One region of the Streptomyces sp. NPDC048612 genome, then DNA from elsewhere that is predicted to be linked to it. Evidence: riboswitches for the same ligand, from Rfam matches in the RefSeq annotation. Region 1 holds a riboswitch; each other region holds the start of a gene.
What was found. Region 1 has a riboswitch for cobalamin ahead of cobN (cobaltochelatase subunit CobN). Riboswitches for the same ligand answer to the same signal wherever they lie in the genome.
Positions count from the first base shown of each region.

Region 2: linked by a shared signal. The riboswitch ahead of thiI (tRNA uracil 4-sulfurtransferase ThiI) and the one ahead of cobN (cobaltochelatase subunit CobN) in region 1 are both predicted to bind cobalamin.
Region 3: linked by a shared signal. The riboswitch ahead of ACGFN2_RS12180 (HoxN/HupN/NixA family nickel/cobalt transporter) and the one ahead of cobN (cobaltochelatase subunit CobN) in region 1 are both predicted to bind cobalamin.

Region 1 is NZ_JBICVV010000012.1:199,617-205,364, reverse strand. It holds gene ACGFN2_RS20480 (precorrin-2 C(20)-methyltransferase) at 1-1,281, opposite strand, end outside; gene ACGFN2_RS20475 (precorrin-8X methylmutase) at 1,278-1,958, opposite strand; gene ACGFN2_RS20470 (cobalamin biosynthesis protein CobG) at 1,999-3,447, opposite strand; cobalamin riboswitch at 3,625-3,752, shown strand; gene cobN (cobaltochelatase subunit CobN) at 3,790-5,748, shown strand, end outside.
Region 2 is NZ_JBICVV010000005.1:54,929-60,676, forward strand. It holds gene ACGFN2_RS10460 (M1 family metallopeptidase) at 1-602, shown strand, start outside; gene ACGFN2_RS10465 (alpha/beta hydrolase) at 826-1,794, shown strand; gene ACGFN2_RS10470 (hypothetical protein) at 1,791-1,916, opposite strand; gene ACGFN2_RS10475 (DUF1648 domain-containing protein) at 2,000-2,533, shown strand; gene ACGFN2_RS10480 (pyridoxamine 5'-phosphate oxidase family protein) at 2,778-3,239, shown strand; cobalamin riboswitch at 3,432-3,650, shown strand; gene thiI (tRNA uracil 4-sulfurtransferase ThiI) at 3,821-5,140, shown strand; gene ACGFN2_RS10490 (DedA family protein) at 5,204-5,686, opposite strand.
Region 3 is NZ_JBICVV010000006.1:108,187-113,934, reverse strand. It holds gene ACGFN2_RS12190 (DoxX family protein) at 1-128, shown strand, start outside; gene ACGFN2_RS12185 (VOC family protein) at 313-813, shown strand; gene ACGFN2_RS12180 (HoxN/HupN/NixA family nickel/cobalt transporter) at 932-2,092, opposite strand; cobalamin riboswitch at 2,112-2,358, opposite strand; gene ACGFN2_RS12175 (alpha/beta fold hydrolase) at 2,426-3,274, opposite strand; gene ACGFN2_RS12170 (MarR family winged helix-turn-helix transcriptional regulator) at 3,271-3,984, opposite strand; gene ACGFN2_RS12165 (hypothetical protein) at 4,155-4,565, shown strand; gene ACGFN2_RS12160 (nucleoside/nucleotide kinase family protein) at 4,528-5,184, opposite strand; gene ACGFN2_RS12155 (methyltransferase) at 5,277-5,748, opposite strand, start outside.

The sequences.
Region 1 (5,748 bases):
CTCCCACGGCTTGAGGCGGTCGGAGAGGGAGATGACCGCGTAGTCGTGGCCGAGCGGGGCGCCGGCGCGGGCGGCGGCGGCGTTGGCGGCGGTGACGCCCGGGAGGACCCGTACGGGGATGGCGCGGTAGGGCTCCTGGCAGGCGACCTCCAGGACGGCGGTGGCCATCGCGAAGATGCCCGGGTCGCCGCCGGAGACCACGGCCACCCGGCGGCCGCGCCGGGCCAGGTCGAGGGCGAGTTCGGCGCGCTCGGACTCGACCTTGTTGTCGGAGGCGTGGCGGCGCTGGCCGGGGCGCAGCGGGACGCGGTCCAGGTAGGTGGCGTAGCCGACGAGGTCCTCGGCGGCGGCCAGGGCGCCGCGGGACTCGGGGGTCAGCCAGAGCGGGCCGGCCGGGCCGGTGCCGACGACGACGACCTCGCCGGGGGCCGAGGCGGCCTCGTCGGCCGCGGGCGCCGTGGGCGTGGCCGCGCTCGCGTCCGCGGCCGTGGCGGCCGTAGTTGTCCCGGTGCCCGCACTCGTCCCCGTGCCGGGCGGCAGGTCCGCGATCCGGCTCGGCAGCACGCTGACGGAGAAGTACGGGACCGTCTCCGCGTCGAGGTCGGCCAGCTTCTCGGTGCGTTCGCCGGACATCGTCGCGCGCTCGACGTAGTGGGCCTCCGGGAGGCGGCCGGAGCGTTCCATGGCGCGGCGGACGGTGGGGAAGGTGCGGCCCAGCTTCATGACGACCGCGGTGTCGGTGGCGGCCAGGCGGGCGGTCAGTTCCTCCTCCGGGAGCGTGCCGGGAAGGATCGTCAGCACCTCGTCGGCCTCGGCGAGCGGCTTGCCCAGGCGTGCCGCTGCGGCGCTGATGGAGGTGACGCCGGGGATGACCTCGGTGGGGTAGCGGTGGGCCAGCCGCTTGTGCATGTGCTGGTAGGAGCCGTAGAAGAGCGGGTCGCCCTCGGAGATGACGGCGACGGTGCGGCCGGCGTCGAGGTGCGCGGCGAGGCGGGCCGCGGCGGTCTCGTAGAACTCGTCCAGCGCGCCCCGGTAGCCGCCGGGGTGGTCGGTCGACTCGGTGGTGACCGGGTAGATCAGCGCTTCTTCGATGTGGTCGGCGCGGAGGTGCCGGGCGGCGATGGAGCGCGCGATGGACCGTCCGTGCCGGGCGCTGTGGTAGGCGATGACGTCGGCCTCGGCGATGATCTCGACCGCCCGGACCGTCATGAGGGACGGATCGCCGGGGCCGAGGCCCACACCGTAGAGCCGACCGGTCGGCTGCTGCTCGCTCACGCTCACTCTTCCTCGCTTGCCATGGCGTTGATCGCGGCGGCGGCCATGGCGCTGCCGCCCCGGCGTCCGCGCACCACGAGGTGGTCCAGCTCCGACGGGTGGGCGATCAGGGCGTCCTTGGACTCCGCGGCGCCGATGAAGCCGACGGGTATCCCGATGACGGCGGCGGGGCGGGGCGCGCCCTCCTCGATCATTTCGAGGAACCGGAACAGCGCGGTGGGGGCGTTGCCGAACGCGACCACGGCCCCTTCCATCCGGTCCCGCCACAGCTCCAGGGCGGCGGCGCTGCGGGTCGTCCCCATCGTGGCGGCGAGGTCAGGGACCGATGGGTCGGTGAGGGTGCACAGGACCTCGTTGCCGGCCGGCAGCCGCTTCCGGGTGACGCCGCTGGCCACCATGTTGGCGTCGCAGAGGATCGGCGCACCGGCGTGCAGCGCCGCGCGGCCGCGGGCCACGACCTCGGGGGTGAAGGCCAGGTCGCGTACCAGGTCGACCATGCCGCAGGCGTGGATCATCCGGACCGCGACCCGGCTGACGTCGGCGGGCAGGCCGGCGAGGTCCGCCTCGGCGCGGATGGTGGCGAAGGACTGGCGGTAGATCGCCGCACCGTCCTTCTCGTAGTCGAACGCGGTCACTGTGGCCTCGGTGTTGTCGGGTACGGGGCGGTGGTGGAGGTGGGGCATGGAGCTGAGGTGGGGCATGGAGCCGTGGGTCGGGGGCGGTTCATGAGGTGGCGGGGGACGGAGCAGCGGAGGGTGCCGCCGGCGGTGCGGGGTGCGGGGCGGGCGCGGTCTCCGGCCGTACGACCGAGACCCGGTAGCCCTCCGCCGTCGCCAGCACGTCGACCCAGGCGCCGTGCGGATGGCCGCAGCGGCGTTCGCAGCCGGACCAGTACACGGGGAGGTGCCGGAGAGCGGCGTCGGCCGGTTCCGGTTCGCCGGGGCCGGGGCGGGCGGCGGAGACGGGGCCGGGGCCGGGCACGGGGGTGCCCGCCGTGACCGCGGCCGTCGCGTCCGCCCGTACGTCGGTACGGGACTTGGCGCAGCCGGGGCGGCCGGTGCAGGCGCCGATGCGGTGCCAGGGGGAGTCCGGGGCGGTGACCAGCCCGGCGGCGGACAGCTCACGCAGGCGGGCGGCCGCCGTCGCGGCGGACAGCCCCGGGACGACGATGCCGCGCCAGGGCGTGAGGCGGAGCGCGCCCGCACCGTCCTCGGCGGCGATGGCGGTCAGCAGCCGCCACTGTGCGACCGACAGCCGCCCCAGCGGCGCGAGCACGGAGAGCGCGCGGGCCCCGTCGCGGCCCTCGACGACGCCGGGAGCGGAGGAGTCGGCGGCCGCGGTGTGCGTCCCCGCCGCGGTCCCGGCCACCAGCACCGCCCCGATACCGGCCGCGTGCAGCCGGTCCGCGACGGTGCGGGCGGTCAGGCCGTGGCCGTCCGGGAGTTCACGTATCCGCCAGGCGCCGCTGCCGCTCGATCCGGCGGCGGTCAGGAAGGCCTCGGCGGCGGTGAGCGCGGCGCGCGGGGCGTCCGGGCCGGCGATCCGCAGCGCGTCCGGATCGTCGCCGACCCGGAGCAGGGCGGTGGCTCCGGACCCGGCCGGGCGCCCGGCGCCGGACGCGTCCTCGTGTGCCGTCGGCGCCCCGGGCCCGGCCGCTTCTGCGACCAAGCTCACATCGCCGCCGAGCGCCGCCACATCGCCCCGCCCGTCGTCCAGGACGAAGAGGAAGCGCCCCGACAGCGCGGTCGCGGACTCGCTCGCGCAGAGCAGTCCGTCCAGCTCACGGGCCCACAACCGCACGTCAGCGGCGGTGTGCCGGTCCAGTCCGGCGAGCGGGGAGGCGAGGATGTTGCGGATGCGTTCGTGGCGCTCGGAGGGCAGCAGACCGGCGTCGCGCAGCAGCGCGGCGAGCTGTCCCCCGCAGCTCTCCGGGAGGCCGCGGAGTTCCGCGTTGCCGCGGGAGGTGAGCGAGAGCCGGCCGTCGCCGAGCCGGCCGGCGGCATCGGCCAGCGTCTCCGCCTGACGCACCGTCAAATCTCCGGCGGGCAACCGCACTCGGGCGAGGTGACCGTCGGCGGCGGAGTGCAGCCGCAGCGCTCCCGGGCAGGCGTCACCGCGGTCCCGTATGGGCGGTTCGGCGCCTTGGGGCCGTAGCGAGGGGGAGGGCGGCATGGCCGCGAGCATACCCACGGAGGCGGGTGACCCATCCGGGCCGGAGCCGGCCGGGCACCCGGCCCGGACACGGGTACCGGGGGCGCGCCCCCGTCGCCGCGGGGCCGGTCCGGAGGCCCGCTTACCTCGCTCGGCCGCAGCCCTTACTATGCAGGTCGGTGGGTCGGACGGCCCACCGACGCCAGCGACGGCGCAGGGCCCTACGGCCTTGGGGAGGAAGCCCGGTGAAAATCCGGCGCGGTCCCGCCACTGTGAGCCCGGCAGACGCCGGGTGAGCCAGGAACTCCTGCCGTCCCTACGACCACCCGGGGCGCGGATACCCCGAGGAAGGCCTGCGCTCGCATGCTTCTGCTGCTGTCGACCTCCGACACCGACCTGCTCAGCGCCCGCGCGGCCACGGGCCCCGTGCCGTACCGGCTCGCCAACCCTGCGCGGCTCGACGTCGCCGAACTCCCCGCGCTGCTGGAGGGCACCGACCTCGTCGTCGTACGCCTCCTCGGCGGCATCCGGGCCTGGGAGGAAGGGCTGGAGGTGCTGCTCGCCGAGGACCAGCACCGGCCGGTCGTCGTGCTCACCGGTGAACAGGCCCCCGACGCCCAGCTCATGGAGCAGTCGACGGTCCCGGTCGGCATCGCGGCCGAGGCGCACGCCTACCTCGCGCACGGCGGCCCCGCCAACCTCGACCAGCTCGCCCGCTTCCTCTCCGACACGGTGCTGCTGACCGGCCACGGCTTCGAGCCGCCGGAGCCCGCCCCGTCCTGGGGCCCGCTGGACTGGGAAGGCCGCAACGAGAGCGGCCCGCTGGTCGCCGTGCTCTACTACCGCGCCCACCACATGAGCGGCAACACCGCCTTCGTACGGACCCTGTGCGAGCAGATCGAGACGGCCGGCGGACGCGCCCGGCCGCTGTTCGTCGCCTCCCTCCGGGCCCCCGAGCCGGAGCTGATCGAGGCGCTGGGGAGTGCCGACGCCCTGGTCACCACGGTCCTCGCGGCGGGCGGCAGCAAGCCGGCCGACGCCTCCGCCGGGGGCGACGACGAGTCCTGGGACGCGGGCGCGCTGGCCGCCCTGGACGTCCCGATCCTGCAGGCCCTGTGCCTGACCGGGCCGCGCAGCGCCTGGGAGGAGAACGACGAGGGGCTGTCGCCGCTGGACGCCGCCTCGCAGATCGCGGTGCCCGAGTTCGACGGCCGGCTGATCACCGTGCCGTTCTCCTTCAAGGAGGTCGACGAGGACGGGCTGCCGGTCTACGTCGCCGACCCCGAGCGCGCCGCCCGGGTCGCCGGGATCGCCGTCCGGCACGCCCGGCTGCGCCACATCCCGGCCGCGGAGAAGCGCCTCGCGCTGGTGCTGTCCGCCTACCCGACCAAGCACTCCCGGATCGGCAACGCGGTCGGCCTGGACACCCCGGCCAGTGCCGTGGCGCTGCTGCGCCGACTCCGGGCGGACGGCTACGACTTCGGCGACGAGAGCGCCGAGCCGGTCCCGGGCCTGGAGTCCGGCGACGGGGACGAGCTGATCTACGCCCTCATCGAGGCCGGCGGCCACGACCAGGAGTGGCTCACCGAGGAGCAGCTCGCCCGCAACCCGGTCCGTATCCCGGCCGCCGACTACAAGCGCTGGTACGCCACGCTGCCGCAGGAGCTGCGGGACTCCGTCGAGGAGCACTGGGGGCCGCCGCCCGGCGAGATGTTCGTCGACCGCAGCCGCAACCCCGACGGCGACATCGTGCTGGCCGCGCTGCGCCGCGGCAATCTGCTGGTCCTCATCCAGCCGCCGCGCGGCTTCGGCGAGAACCCGATCGCGATCTACCACGACCCCGATCTGCCGCCCTCGCACCACTACTTGGCGGCGTACCGCTGGATCGCGGCCTCCGCCGAGGACGGTGGCTTCGGCGCGGACGCCATGGTTCACCTGGGCAAGCACGGCAACCTGGAGTGGCTGCCCGGCAAGAACGCGGGGCTGTCCGCGGCCTGCGGCCCGGACGCCGCGCTCGGTGACCTGCCGCTCGTCTACCCCTTCCTGGTCAACGACCCGGGCGAGGGCACCCAGGCCAAGCGCCGGGTGCACGCCACCCTCGTCGACCACCTCGTCCCGCCGATGGCCCGCGCCGAGTCCTACGGCGACATCGCGCGCCTGGAGCAGCTCCTCGACGAGTACGCGTCGATCTCCGCGATGGACCCGGCGAAGCTGCCCGCCATCCGCGCCCAGATCTGGACGCTGATCCAGGCCGCCAAGCTCGACCACGACCTGGGGATGGACGAACGCCCCGACGACGACGGCTTCGACGACTTCCTGCTG
Region 2 (5,748 bases), on a different contig from region 1:
ACCCCTTCGGCGAGTACGCGATCGTGGTCGCCGACGAGGAGCTGGACGTCCCGGTGGAGGCCCAGGGTGTCGCCACCTTCGGCACCAACCACCTCGACGGAGCCCGCACCTCGGAACGCCTGGTCGCCCATGAACTGGCCCACCAGTGGTTCGGCAACAGCGTCTCGGTCGCCGACTGGCAGCACATCTGGCTCAACGAGGGCTTCGCCAAGTACGCCGAGTGGCTGTGGTCGGAACACGCCGGAGGCCGAACAGCGGCCGACCACGCCGCCACCGCACACCGCCTGCTGTCCATCGCACCCCAGAACCTGCGACTGGCCGACCCCGGGGCACTCCTGATGTTCGACGACCGCCTCTACCAACGAGGCGGCCTGACGGTCCACGCACTGCGCTGCGCCCTCGGCGAGGCCCCGTTCTTCCGCATGCTCAAGGCCTGGGCCACAAACCACCGCCACGGCACCGTGACCACCACCGACTTCACCACGCACGCCCAGCAGCACACGGCCACCCCTCTGAGCGGACTCTTCGAGGCCTGGCTACGAGAGCCTTCCCTCCCGCCACTGCCACATCCCACGGGAGCACGCCGTCCGGCAAGGCCGTAGGCCTCGTGGGCCCAACCCGTGGACCAGCCGGTGAACGGACGAGGCGGCCCCTTGGAATGCGTCTACGGAGAGCAGGCAATTACAATGGACAAATACCCCCATCAGGGGCTTGAACAAGGGCGGAGGCGCTGCCGGCCGCCCCGCAGCCCAAGCGCAGCGCGGCGCTCTCCAGCGCCCCGCGCCCTTTATTATGCGTTTCTCGGATTTACCAGGGAGCATTCCCATGGCTGGTCGAACCGCCTCGATAGTTCTTGAGCCCGAGGCACAGGAACTCGCCGACGCAACCTCACAACATCCGTTCCTGTACGAGCTGGAACCGACCGCAGCGCGCAAGGTGCTCGACGACCTCCAGGCCGCGCCGGTCGACAAGCTGCCGGTCGACGAGGAGTGGGTTTCGGTTCCGGCATCGGTGGGCGATGTGGGGGTACGCATCGTCAAGCCGCAGGGCGCCACCGGGACGCTGCCCGTCGTGCTGTACATGCACGGCGGTGGCTGGGTGCTGGGCAATGCCGGCACCCACGACCGCCTAGTGCGCGAGTTGGCGGTCGGCACTCGTGCGGCAGTGGCCTTCGTGGAGTACACGCCGTCGCCCGAGGCGCACTACCCGGTGGCCATCGAGCAGGGCTACGCCACCGCGCAGTGGATCGCCCGGGAGGGGGCGTCCAAGGGGCTGGATGCACGGCGCATGGCAGTGGCCGGGGAGTCGGTCGGCGGGAACATGACCGCCGCACTCGCCCTCATGGCCAAGGAGCGCGGTGACGTCACGTTCGTACAGCAGTCGATGTACTACCCGGTCACCGACGCGGCCATGGACACCGGTTCCTACGACCAGTTCGCCACCGGCTACTACCTGAGCCGCCAGCTGATGGAATGGTTCTGGAACGCCTACACGACCGACCCGGACCAACGCGCGGAGATCACCGCGTCTCCCAACCAGGCCACCACCGAGCAGCTCTCCGGCCTGCCGCCCGCCCTGCTGATCGTCGACGAGGCCGACGTGCTGCGCGATGAGGGCGAGGCGTACGCCGCCAAGCTCCGAGCAGCCGGCGTTCCGGTGACCACGGTGCGCTACGACGGCACGGTCCACGACTTCATGATGCTCAACTCACTGAGTCACTCCAAAGCCGCCCGCGGAGCCATCGACCAGGCAACTTCCTTCCTCCGCAACGCCCTTGGAACCGACCAGACCTAGCTGATCGTTTCAGCATGGGAGGAGTGTGCGCCCATGGCGATGCCGACGTCGGCGAGGGCGAGTGCGGGAGCGTCGTTGGTGCCGTCGCCGACCATCGCGACCGTGTGGTTTTCAGCAGTCAACGTCTGCCTGGCCGCCGCGCTCCGCCCGCTCACCACCGTAAAACGGCTACCCACCCTTACGCGTTCGCCGGACAATCGGCCCCATGGTCTTGTCCTCTCCCGTACGCCTGTGGCTCGTCCCCAATGCCGCCCTCCTCACCGCCCTGTCCGTTTGGGGCGTCGTCCGCTATCCGCATCTGCCGAGCCGGATACCGCAGCACATCGGCACCGATGGGGTCGACGCCTGGACCGACCGATCCATCGGTAGCGCCTTCATACTCGTCTTCGTGCACATCGGCGTCACTGTTCTGCTCACCGCCTGCGCGGAGCTGACACTGCGGACCACTCCGAGTGCCGAACTCCCGGACAACGTTGCGCCCTTCGGCAACGGGCTGGTGAGGTCGTCGCTCAACCGGCCTCGCACACGCGCCTCCGCCCTCTGGACCGCCCGGGCGCTGCTGGCACTCAACGCTTGCGTAGGCATGTCGCTTCTGATCGGCTGCACAGTCCTGTGGCGTTCGGCGCCCGAGCCAGAGGTATCCGGCTGGCTGTTCACCGCGATGATCGCGCCCATCCTCGCCGGAACCGCTCTGACGGTCGCCTCCACCGTTCACGACCGCCGAGCACCTGCGCACTGAGCTTCCGAACACATCGGACGCACCACCTGCTCATCCGCTGGCCCAGCCCGGGGCAGCGTGTTCTGGAAGACGCCTGAGATCGCCGCGTGGGCTTCGGGGTGCCCCTTCGCCTGGGACGACGACGAGAGCACAGATAAACAACGGAGTTGCCGGATTCCTGCACGACGCCTGAACGGCCTCCGCCTCGGGAACTAAGCCCTACGCCCCATGCGGGGCCAGGGGCCACTGGCTAGGGTCGATGCCCATGCAGACCACGCGAACCGCTCGTCGCGAGCTGTCGGAGCGCAAGCGCAACACGCTGGAACGCCTCGGCAGGGAACGGGACATCTGGGTGTCCACAGCTCATCCGGACCGTGGCCCGCACCAGGTACCGCTGTGGTTCTGGTGGGACGGGCACGCCGTATGGATGTGCACCGGTGAGGCCACCGCGACCGCGCGCAACATCCGGGATGATCCGCGGGTACGCCTGGCCTTGCCGGACACGTTCGACGTCGTCCTCCTGAAGGGGCGGGCCATTCGCTTCCCGGCGGAGCGTGTACCCGGCGAGGCGGCGGACGGGTTCGCTGACAAATTCGGGTGGGACCCGCGTACCGAGGAAGCCGCGTTCGTGTATCTGCGCATCGAGCCGGAGACCGTGCTGGCCTGGCGAGGGGAGACGGAACTTGGGGGCAGAGTACTGATGCGGGACGGGGCATGGCTGGGGTAGGTCCCCGGGGCTTCGCCCGCCGGCCTCCTGTGCCGCGTCTCGTCGGACGCGGCTGAGCCCGAAACCAGTTGAAGCACCAACCAACCTCTCAGAATGACCCATCACCCCCATAACCGACAGCCTCTTGAGTCGACTGTCCTGGCCCAAAGCGGACAGTCAAGGTCTGGTTCACGACAAGCCCACCGCCTTGTCTACCCTGGACCGGCAGCTGGTTCGCCCCGCCCGCCAGGCGGGGTGTCGCAAGGGGGAACCCGGTGGGAGTCCGGGACTGCCTCGCAGCGGTGAGTGGGAACGATCGCCGTCCTGAAGCACTGGGCCCGCATGTGACCTGGGAAGCGACGGCCAGTAGGTGTCCCGTCCTCCGGGGCGTGCTCACGAGTCCGAAGACCTGCCACTGCTCGTGCGGGGTGCGATCACCACGCACGGTTCCACGCGTCCCGGTAGCGGGACCGCTGAGCGAGTGGTGTGTTCCACCCAGCCCTGCGCAGAGCGGGGACGGGCGGGCCCGCGCCCCGTTCGCGGCCCGGCGCCGGCCCTCACGACGACTCGCGAAGGAGAGTTTCGTGCCCGGCGAACCGAGCATGCCCGCCATCCCCTCCCCCAGAGCACCCCGCCCGAGCGGGCCCTGTGTCCTGCTCAAACACGGTGAGGTGTTCCTCAAGGGCCGCAACCGGCATCGGTTCACCGAGCGGCTGCACGACAATCTCCGTGGCGCCCTGCGCGGTATCGGCGGTTCCACCTGGATAAAGTCCGGCCAGAACGTGACCGTACTCGGCGGCGAGGTTCCCTTGGAGGACCTCGTGGAGCGCGCCCGCCGGGTGATCGGGTTCAACTCGGTGGAGCCTGCCCTGCGCGTTCCGAGCACCGTACCGGACATCACCGAGACGGCTGTGGAGGCGCTTGAAGCCGCCCGTACGGAACGGCCCGGAATCAGTTTCGCGGTGCGGGTCAAGCGGCGGAACAAAAACTTCGAGATGACCTCCTCCCAGTTCGAGCGCTTTCTCGGGGCCCGCGTCCGGGAAGCCCTGGGGCCCCTGCCGGTGAACCTCTCCAACCCGGACGTACTGATCTCGGTCGAGATCGACCACAAGGAGAGCTACGTCTCCTGGAGCCGTCACCAGGGACCGAGCGGACTGCCCGTGGGCTCCAGCGGACGCGCCCTGGTACTGCTCTCCGGCGGCTACGACTCGCCCGTGGCGGCCTACCGGGCGATGCGCCGCGGACTGCACTGCGACTTCGTCCACTTCACCGGTGCTCCGTACACGAACGCCGCCTCCCTGTACAAGGCGTACGCCCTCGCCCGTGAACTCAACCGCTACCAGCCCGATGGACGGCTGCACGTCATCGCACTGGGCCACGCGCAGAAGCAACTGGCCATCGCGGGGGCCGGCAGACTCCAGGTCGTCGCCCAGCGACGGCTGATGGTCCGCGCCGCTTCCGCGCTGGCGGGCCGCACCCGGGCGGAGGCCCTGGTGACCGGTGACAGCCTGGGGCAGGTGGCCAGCCAGACCCTGGCGAACATGGCTGCCGTAGACGAGGCGGCAACCCTGCCGGTGCTGCGGCCGCTGGTCGGCTGGGAGAAGCAGGAGATCATCGACGAGGCCCGGTCCATCGGCACCGCGGAGATCTCCGTGCTGCCGGACGAGGACTGCTGCAAGCTCCTCGCGCCGCCCCGGGTCACCCTCCGCGCCGGGCTGACCGGCCTGCATTCGGTGGAGAAGCGCCTCGACCTGGACGACGTGGTGGACGGCCTGCTGCGCGACGTCCAGATCATGTACCCGGGAGACTCCGGCGAGGAGGCGGATCATCCCGAAGCGGACAGCCCGGACCGCAGCCCCGAGCCCGGCCGCCCTGCTCCCGCCGTATGTGCGACGGAGCAGTCCGGGCCGGCATCCTCATGACCGGAGCGGGCCGTCGACGCAGAGAGCTTTGGCCGGCTTGCAGTCAATACGCGGCCCGCCTTGTCAGGACTCGTCGGCCGCAGTGTTGCGCTTGACCGAGGCAGCTCTTCTACGCCGGTACACCATCACGCCGATCATCGCGAGGAGCAGCCCAGCGACGACGCCCGCACCAAGCACCGTCTGCTCGGCAAACAGCCTTGCAAGCAGCTTCAGCGCGCCGACCCCGGCCGTCGCGTAGACCAGCGCCCAGCCCGCTCCGCCGACGAACAGTGCCGGTAGGTAGCGCGAGAGAGGCATGTGCATGCTCCCCGCGAGGAAGTTGGCAGCGGTCTGGAATCCGACGGTCAGGAAGGAGACGGCCACCACCGGTGCGCCCCACCGTTGGATCGCCCGCTCGGCCCGTTGGAACTTGGGCGTGGAGATCCGCTCCGCGAGCCTGCCACGCCTGGCACCGGCCCCGGCGAGCCAGCCGACGGCAAAGGTCCCTCCGGCGCGCAGCAGGACGATGGCGTAGAGACCGGCAGCGGTGAGCGCGACCTCATCCACGACGGCTCGCCCACCACGCCGGGCCCTCACCGTGGGCTGCTTCCCCCGTCACCCGACGTCGC
Region 3 (5,748 bases), on a different contig from region 1:
CCGGGCCCGGCCGCTACGCCGTCGACCGCCTGCTGCCCGGTCTGCGGTCCGTCCGGCCGCTGCACGGAGTGCTCGCGCTGCTGGTGGGGGTGGTGCTGGCCGGCGGGGTGCTGCTGGTCCGGAAGTGACCACGGGCCCCGGGGGCGGCCGCCTCGCTCCGCGCGCACCGGGGGGGCACGGACAGGACGTCCGTCGGGCCGCATAACGGGCCGGCCGGCCCTGGGCAGGGGCGGGGCGTGCGGGGTACAGCAGAGGCAGGGAAGGCGGCGGCGCCACGGCGGTGTCGCGGCCGGGAGACGGGAGAAGGGCTCCATGTCCGTACGACGTCTGAACCACGCGGTGCTCAACGTCCGCGATGTAGCACGGTCGGTGGCCTTCTACACCGACGCCCTCGGGCTGACGGTGGACGTCGAGGTGCCGGGGCGGGCCGCTTTTCTCAGCGCCCCCGGGTCGCTCAACGACCACGATCTGGGGCTGTTCGCGGTGGCGCCGGACGCGCCGGGGCCGGAGGCCGGGCAGGTCGGGCTGTATCACCTGGCCTGGGAGGTCGGCACGCTCCGCGCACTCGTCGAGGCCCGGACCCGGCTCACCGAGCGGGGCGCCCTGGTGGGTTCCAGCGACCATCTCGTCGCCAAGTCGCTGTACGCCAAGGACCCGGACGGCAACGAGTTCGAGGTGATGTGGCGGGTGCCGCGGGAGGACTGGCCGGGCCCGGACCTGCCGGACCGGCTGCTGCCCCTCGATCTGGAAGCGGCGCTGGAGCGCTGGGGGCCGGACCGGGAGACGGGCGCCGCGGCCGGCTCCGCCACGTGAGAACGCCGGGCCGGGCCGGACGCCGAGGAGGCGGGGCCGGTGGAGTCGGTGGGGCCGGGGTGGGGCTCTGCCTCAGGCGCTGCGCGCGGCCCGCTCCGCCTCAGGGGCTGGGCCCGCCTCAGGCGCCCGGCGCGGTCCGTTCCGCCGGCTCGGTCGTCTCACCGGCCCGCTCCGCCCGCTCGGCCCAGCGCTGTTCGACGCCGGCCAGCCGCCAGTAGGCCAGTGCCGCGGCCCACACCACCACGAACAGGCCGACGATGATGAATCCGACGTTGTCGAGGTCGAGGCCCGAAATCCAGCCGGTCAGCGCGTCGTTGAGGCCGAGCTTGTCGTGCAGCACGGTCACCAGCTCGATGGTGCCGATGAAGAAGGCGACGGCGATCGACAGACCGGTGATGGTGAGGTTGTAGTAGACCTTGCGCACCGGGTTGGCGAACGCCCACTGGTAGGCGAAGTTCATGAAGGTGCCGTCCAGGGTGTCGAACAGGCTCATGCCGGCGGCGAACAGCAGCGGCAGGCACAGGATCGCGTACCAGGGCAGGCCCGCCGCGGCGCCGCTGCCCGCCATCACCATCAGGGTCACCTCGGTCGCGGTGTCGAAGCCGAGCCCGAAGAGGAAGCCGAGCGGGAACATCTGGCCGGGCCGGGAGATGGAGCGGGTGAACCGCCCCAGGAAGCGGTTCATGAAGCCGCGCGCGTCGAGGCGCTGCTCCAGCTCGGCCTCGTCGTAGCGGCCGTCGCGCAGCCCGCGGAAGACCCGCCAGATCCCGGCCAGCGCGACGAGGTTGAGGGCGGCGATGAGGTAGAGGAACGTGCCCGAGACCGTGGTGCCGACCGTGCCCAAAATCTGGTGCGTACGGGACTCGTCGTTGAGCAGGGTGCCGGCGAGCTGGGCGCCGCCGGCCACCAGGGCCGCCATCGCCACGACCACGCTGGAGTGGCCGAGGGCGAACCAGAAGCCGACCGAGACCGGACGCTTGCCGTCGGCCATCAGCTTGCGGGTGGTGTTGTCGATCGCGGCGATGTGGTCGGCGTCGAAGGCGTGCCGCATGCCGAGGGTGTACGCGGTGACGCCGAGCCCGACGCCGAAGACCTGGCTGCCGACGGCGTAGTGGTTCGGGACCACGAGCAGGAAGAGCACGCCGAAGGCGACGACGTGCAGCCCGGCTATGACGGCCATCAGGCCCGCGGTGCGGAGGGTGTCCTGCCGGCGCCAGCGGAACGCGGCGGGGGCAGGGGACTTGGGAGTATTGGTGGACAGGGCCATCCGGACGGTCACGCTCCAGCACCTCGTGGATCACTTCGTGAGATGCCGTGGCCGGTCTCCTGGCTTGGGGTTGCCACCCTGTCCCTTTGCAGCCTGGGGGAGGGTGCCCGTCTCCACCCCGCCTTCCCGGCCGCAGGCTGCGGTCAGTGGCGCCGCGGACGCGTCAGGCGCCCGCGGAAGGGGTGGAAACTTCCCGATCACAGTGGCGAGGGCCGCTCCGGACTGGGACCACACGGTCCGTCACCGGATTCCCGAGCACCACGGCCCGGCCACTCTAGCGGCCACCCCGGCGGCACGAGGGGCGTGGGGGTTCGCAGCCGCCCACGGGGAGTGGCGCGCCGTGGGTCAGTAGTCCAGGGACGACAGGAAGGCGTGCAGTTCGTGATCGAAGAGCGGGGTGTTCTCCAGATTGACCATATGGGCCGCCCCCGGTATGCGGACTCTTCGGGCGCCCGGGACGGTCAGGGCTATCGCGTGGGCGTTGGCGGAGATGTCCTTGCTGTCGAGATCACCGTCGAGCACGACCGTCGGTACCCGGATCTCGCCGAGGCGGTCGGCGGCGCCGACCTCCAGCGGTATCCCGGCACCCGTGCCGTCGGCATGGACCTCCACATTGGCCGCGGCCGAGGCGCGCATCCGTTCGCGGAACCCCGGGTGCACCGCGGACGGCTCACGATGCGGCCCGTCCACCCACATCCGCAGGAAGTGCTCGACATACCACTCCGCGCCGTCCGGTGTGCCGATCGCCGCCACCTGCTCCTTGATGTGCTCCAGCACGAAGGGGTCGCTGAAGGCCCGGCCGCTGATCCCCGGGGAGGCCAGCGCGAGGGCCGTCACCTGGCCGGGATGGGCGAGGGCGGTGTCGAGCGCGACCCGTGCGCCGTGGGAGAGGCCGACGAGGACGGCGCTGGGGACGTCGAGCGCGTCCAGCAGGGCGCACAGGTCGTCGTGGTTGGCGTAGTCCCCGGTCACGGTCGAGGACAGGCCGTGCCCGCGGAAGTCGTAACGGATCGCGCGCAGGCCGGAGTTGACCAGCCAGGTGAACTGCTCGTCCCACATGTGCTGGTCGAGCATGCCGCCGTGCAGCAGCACCACCGCGGGGCCCGAGCCGGCCGTCTCGTAGAACAGCTCGCCCTCGTCGACCGGCACGATGCCGTTGTCGATCTCGGACCAGGCGGTGATTCTCCGCGTCATTCCCCTGACCGTCCTTCGTGCATGAGAGGGGCCGGGGCGGGTCTGCCGCCGCGGCCGTCCGGCGTGCCGTCGTTACCGATACTGCCGTTACCGTCGTTACTGCCTTCATTGATACGACTATCACGACTGTCCTGGCTGCCCTGACTGTCGGTTTCCTCCCGTGGAACGTGCGAGCCGTTCGCCAGGTGCCGGAATTCCTCGCCGAGCCGGTCGAGTACGTGCAGCGCGGTGCGGACGTCGGCGGCGGGCAGGTCGGCCAGCCGTCGCCGCAGCTCCGTCGCCTCGAACTGCTGGATGCCGCGTATCGCCGCCGTGCCCTCGGCGGTGAGCCGGATCAGTGAGGAGCGGCGGTGGGCGGGGTTCGGGGCCGTGACGACCAGGCCCAGCTCCGCCGCGTGGTTCACCCGGCGCTGTACCGGCTGGCGGTCGAGCCCCATTCCGCGCGCCAACTGCGGGACGGTGCGCGGGCCTTCGGTGTGCAGCGCGTCCAGCAGTGCGTGTTCGCCGGCGGTCAGGCCGGTGTCCGCCAGCTCGCGCTCCACCGCGCGCACGACCGTGCGGTGCAGCGGCCACAGGCGCCGGATGACGCCGTACAGCAGATCCTCGGCGGCCGCAGCTTCTCCGGCGCCGGCATCCCTCTCGGCGTCCTGCTCGGCATCCCGCTTGGCCCCCCGGTCGGTGTCCCGCTCGGTATCCCTCTCGGCGCCCATCTCCGCCCCCTTCTCGATGACACTCGTGATGTCATGATGACACCGCTGATGTCGTTTGGGAAGAGGTCTGCCGCGGAATGGAGTTGAGGAGGCGGAGGGGAGGGATGAGGCGTGTGTGGTCAGCTGTGGTCAGTGTCGGACGGTCGGTGGGCGAGGAAGGTGGACGGCGGATGAAGGTCGGTCTGTTGCGTGCGGTCGGGGTCGCCACGGCGGTGTACGGGGCGGCGGTGGCCGCGGTGCCCGATCTGCTGGCGCGGCCCTCGGGGCTGGTCGACGAGGAGGGGCGGACCGCGTGGGCGACGCGCCTCTCCCTGCGTCCGCTGGCCTGGCGGGACGCGGTGAGCGGGCTGGCGCTGGCGACGGCTCCGGAAGGCCCGGCGCTGCGTACCGCCGCGTATGTGCGGATCGCGGCGGACTTCGGGGACGCGGTCCTGCTCGGTGCGACGCTGCCCGGCCGCGACCGGAAGCTCGCGGCGGTGGCGGTGTCCGTGGGGTGGGGCGCGCTGTCGGTGGTCGGGCTGCTCGCCGGCGGGCGGCGGGAGGTCAGCAGCCCGTCGGCGGCGGGGCCTCGTCGGGGGTGAAGGTGAGGACGAGGTCGGCGCGGTCGCGAGTGGCCGCCACGACGCGGGCATTGGCCTCGTCGGAGGTGTGGACGAACCGTTCGGCGTCGGCGCGCGGGCGCCCGAAGTGCTCATGGCGGTCGATCAGCCGCCGGAGCCGCTCCGGGGTGTCCAGGTCCACGTACCAGACCTCGTCGAGCAGCGCCCGGACCCGCGCCCAGGGGCCGGCGTCGAGGAGGAGGTAGTTGCCCTCGGTCACGACGAGCGGGAGGTGCGGTGCCACGGCGATGCTGCCGGCCACCGGCTCCTCGATACGGCGGTCGAACGCCGGGGCGTAGACGGCGCCGTCCGGCTCCGGCGTGCGCAGGCGGGCCAGCAGCGCCGCGTACCCGGCCGGATCGAAGGTGTCCGGTGCGCCCTTGCGGTCCGTCCGGCCCAGGCGGCTCAACTCAGCCCCGGCGAGGTGGAAGCCGTCCATCGGGACGAGCGCCGCCCGCCCGGCCAGCTCCGCCACGAGGTGGGCGGCGAGGGTGGACTTGCCGGCGCCGGGCGGGCCGGTGATACCGAGCAGCCGGCGCCGGCCGGGAGTCGCGGAATCGGCGAGCCGCCGGGCGCGGGAGAGGAGGTGCCGGGGATGCATGGTGCGTCCATCGTGCCCGATCGGCGGCCCCTCGGCCGGACGGGCCCGGGCCGGCGCTCCCCGGCCGTATGGGGTGGCCGGCCGGGGACCGTTCAACCGCGGGCGGACGCGGGCCGGTTCGCGAGGCCCAGGCGCCACAGGGACGTGACCTCGGCCGCGCGGGCCACGTGGAGCGGGTCGGAGGTGTCGCGGGCGCGCGGATGGCGCGGGGTGATGTCGAGCCGGTCCAGGACCGTGAGACCGGCCGCGGCGAAGGCCTCGACGAGCACGGTGTGCGGACGCAGGCCGAGGTGCTCCGCGAAATCGGAGAGGATCAGCCAGCCCTCGCCCTCCGGGGTCAGATGGTCCGCGAGGCCGTTCAGGAAGCCGTACAGCATCCGGTTGCCCGGGTCGTAGACCGCGTGCTCCACGGGGGAGGTCGGTTTCGCGGGCACCCACGGCGGGTTGCAGACGACCAGCGGGGCGCGGCCGGCCGGGAACAGATCGGCCTCGACAACCTCCACCTGCCCGGCGACGCCCAGACGTTCGGTGTTCTCGCGGGCGCAGGCCAGCGCGCGCGGGTCC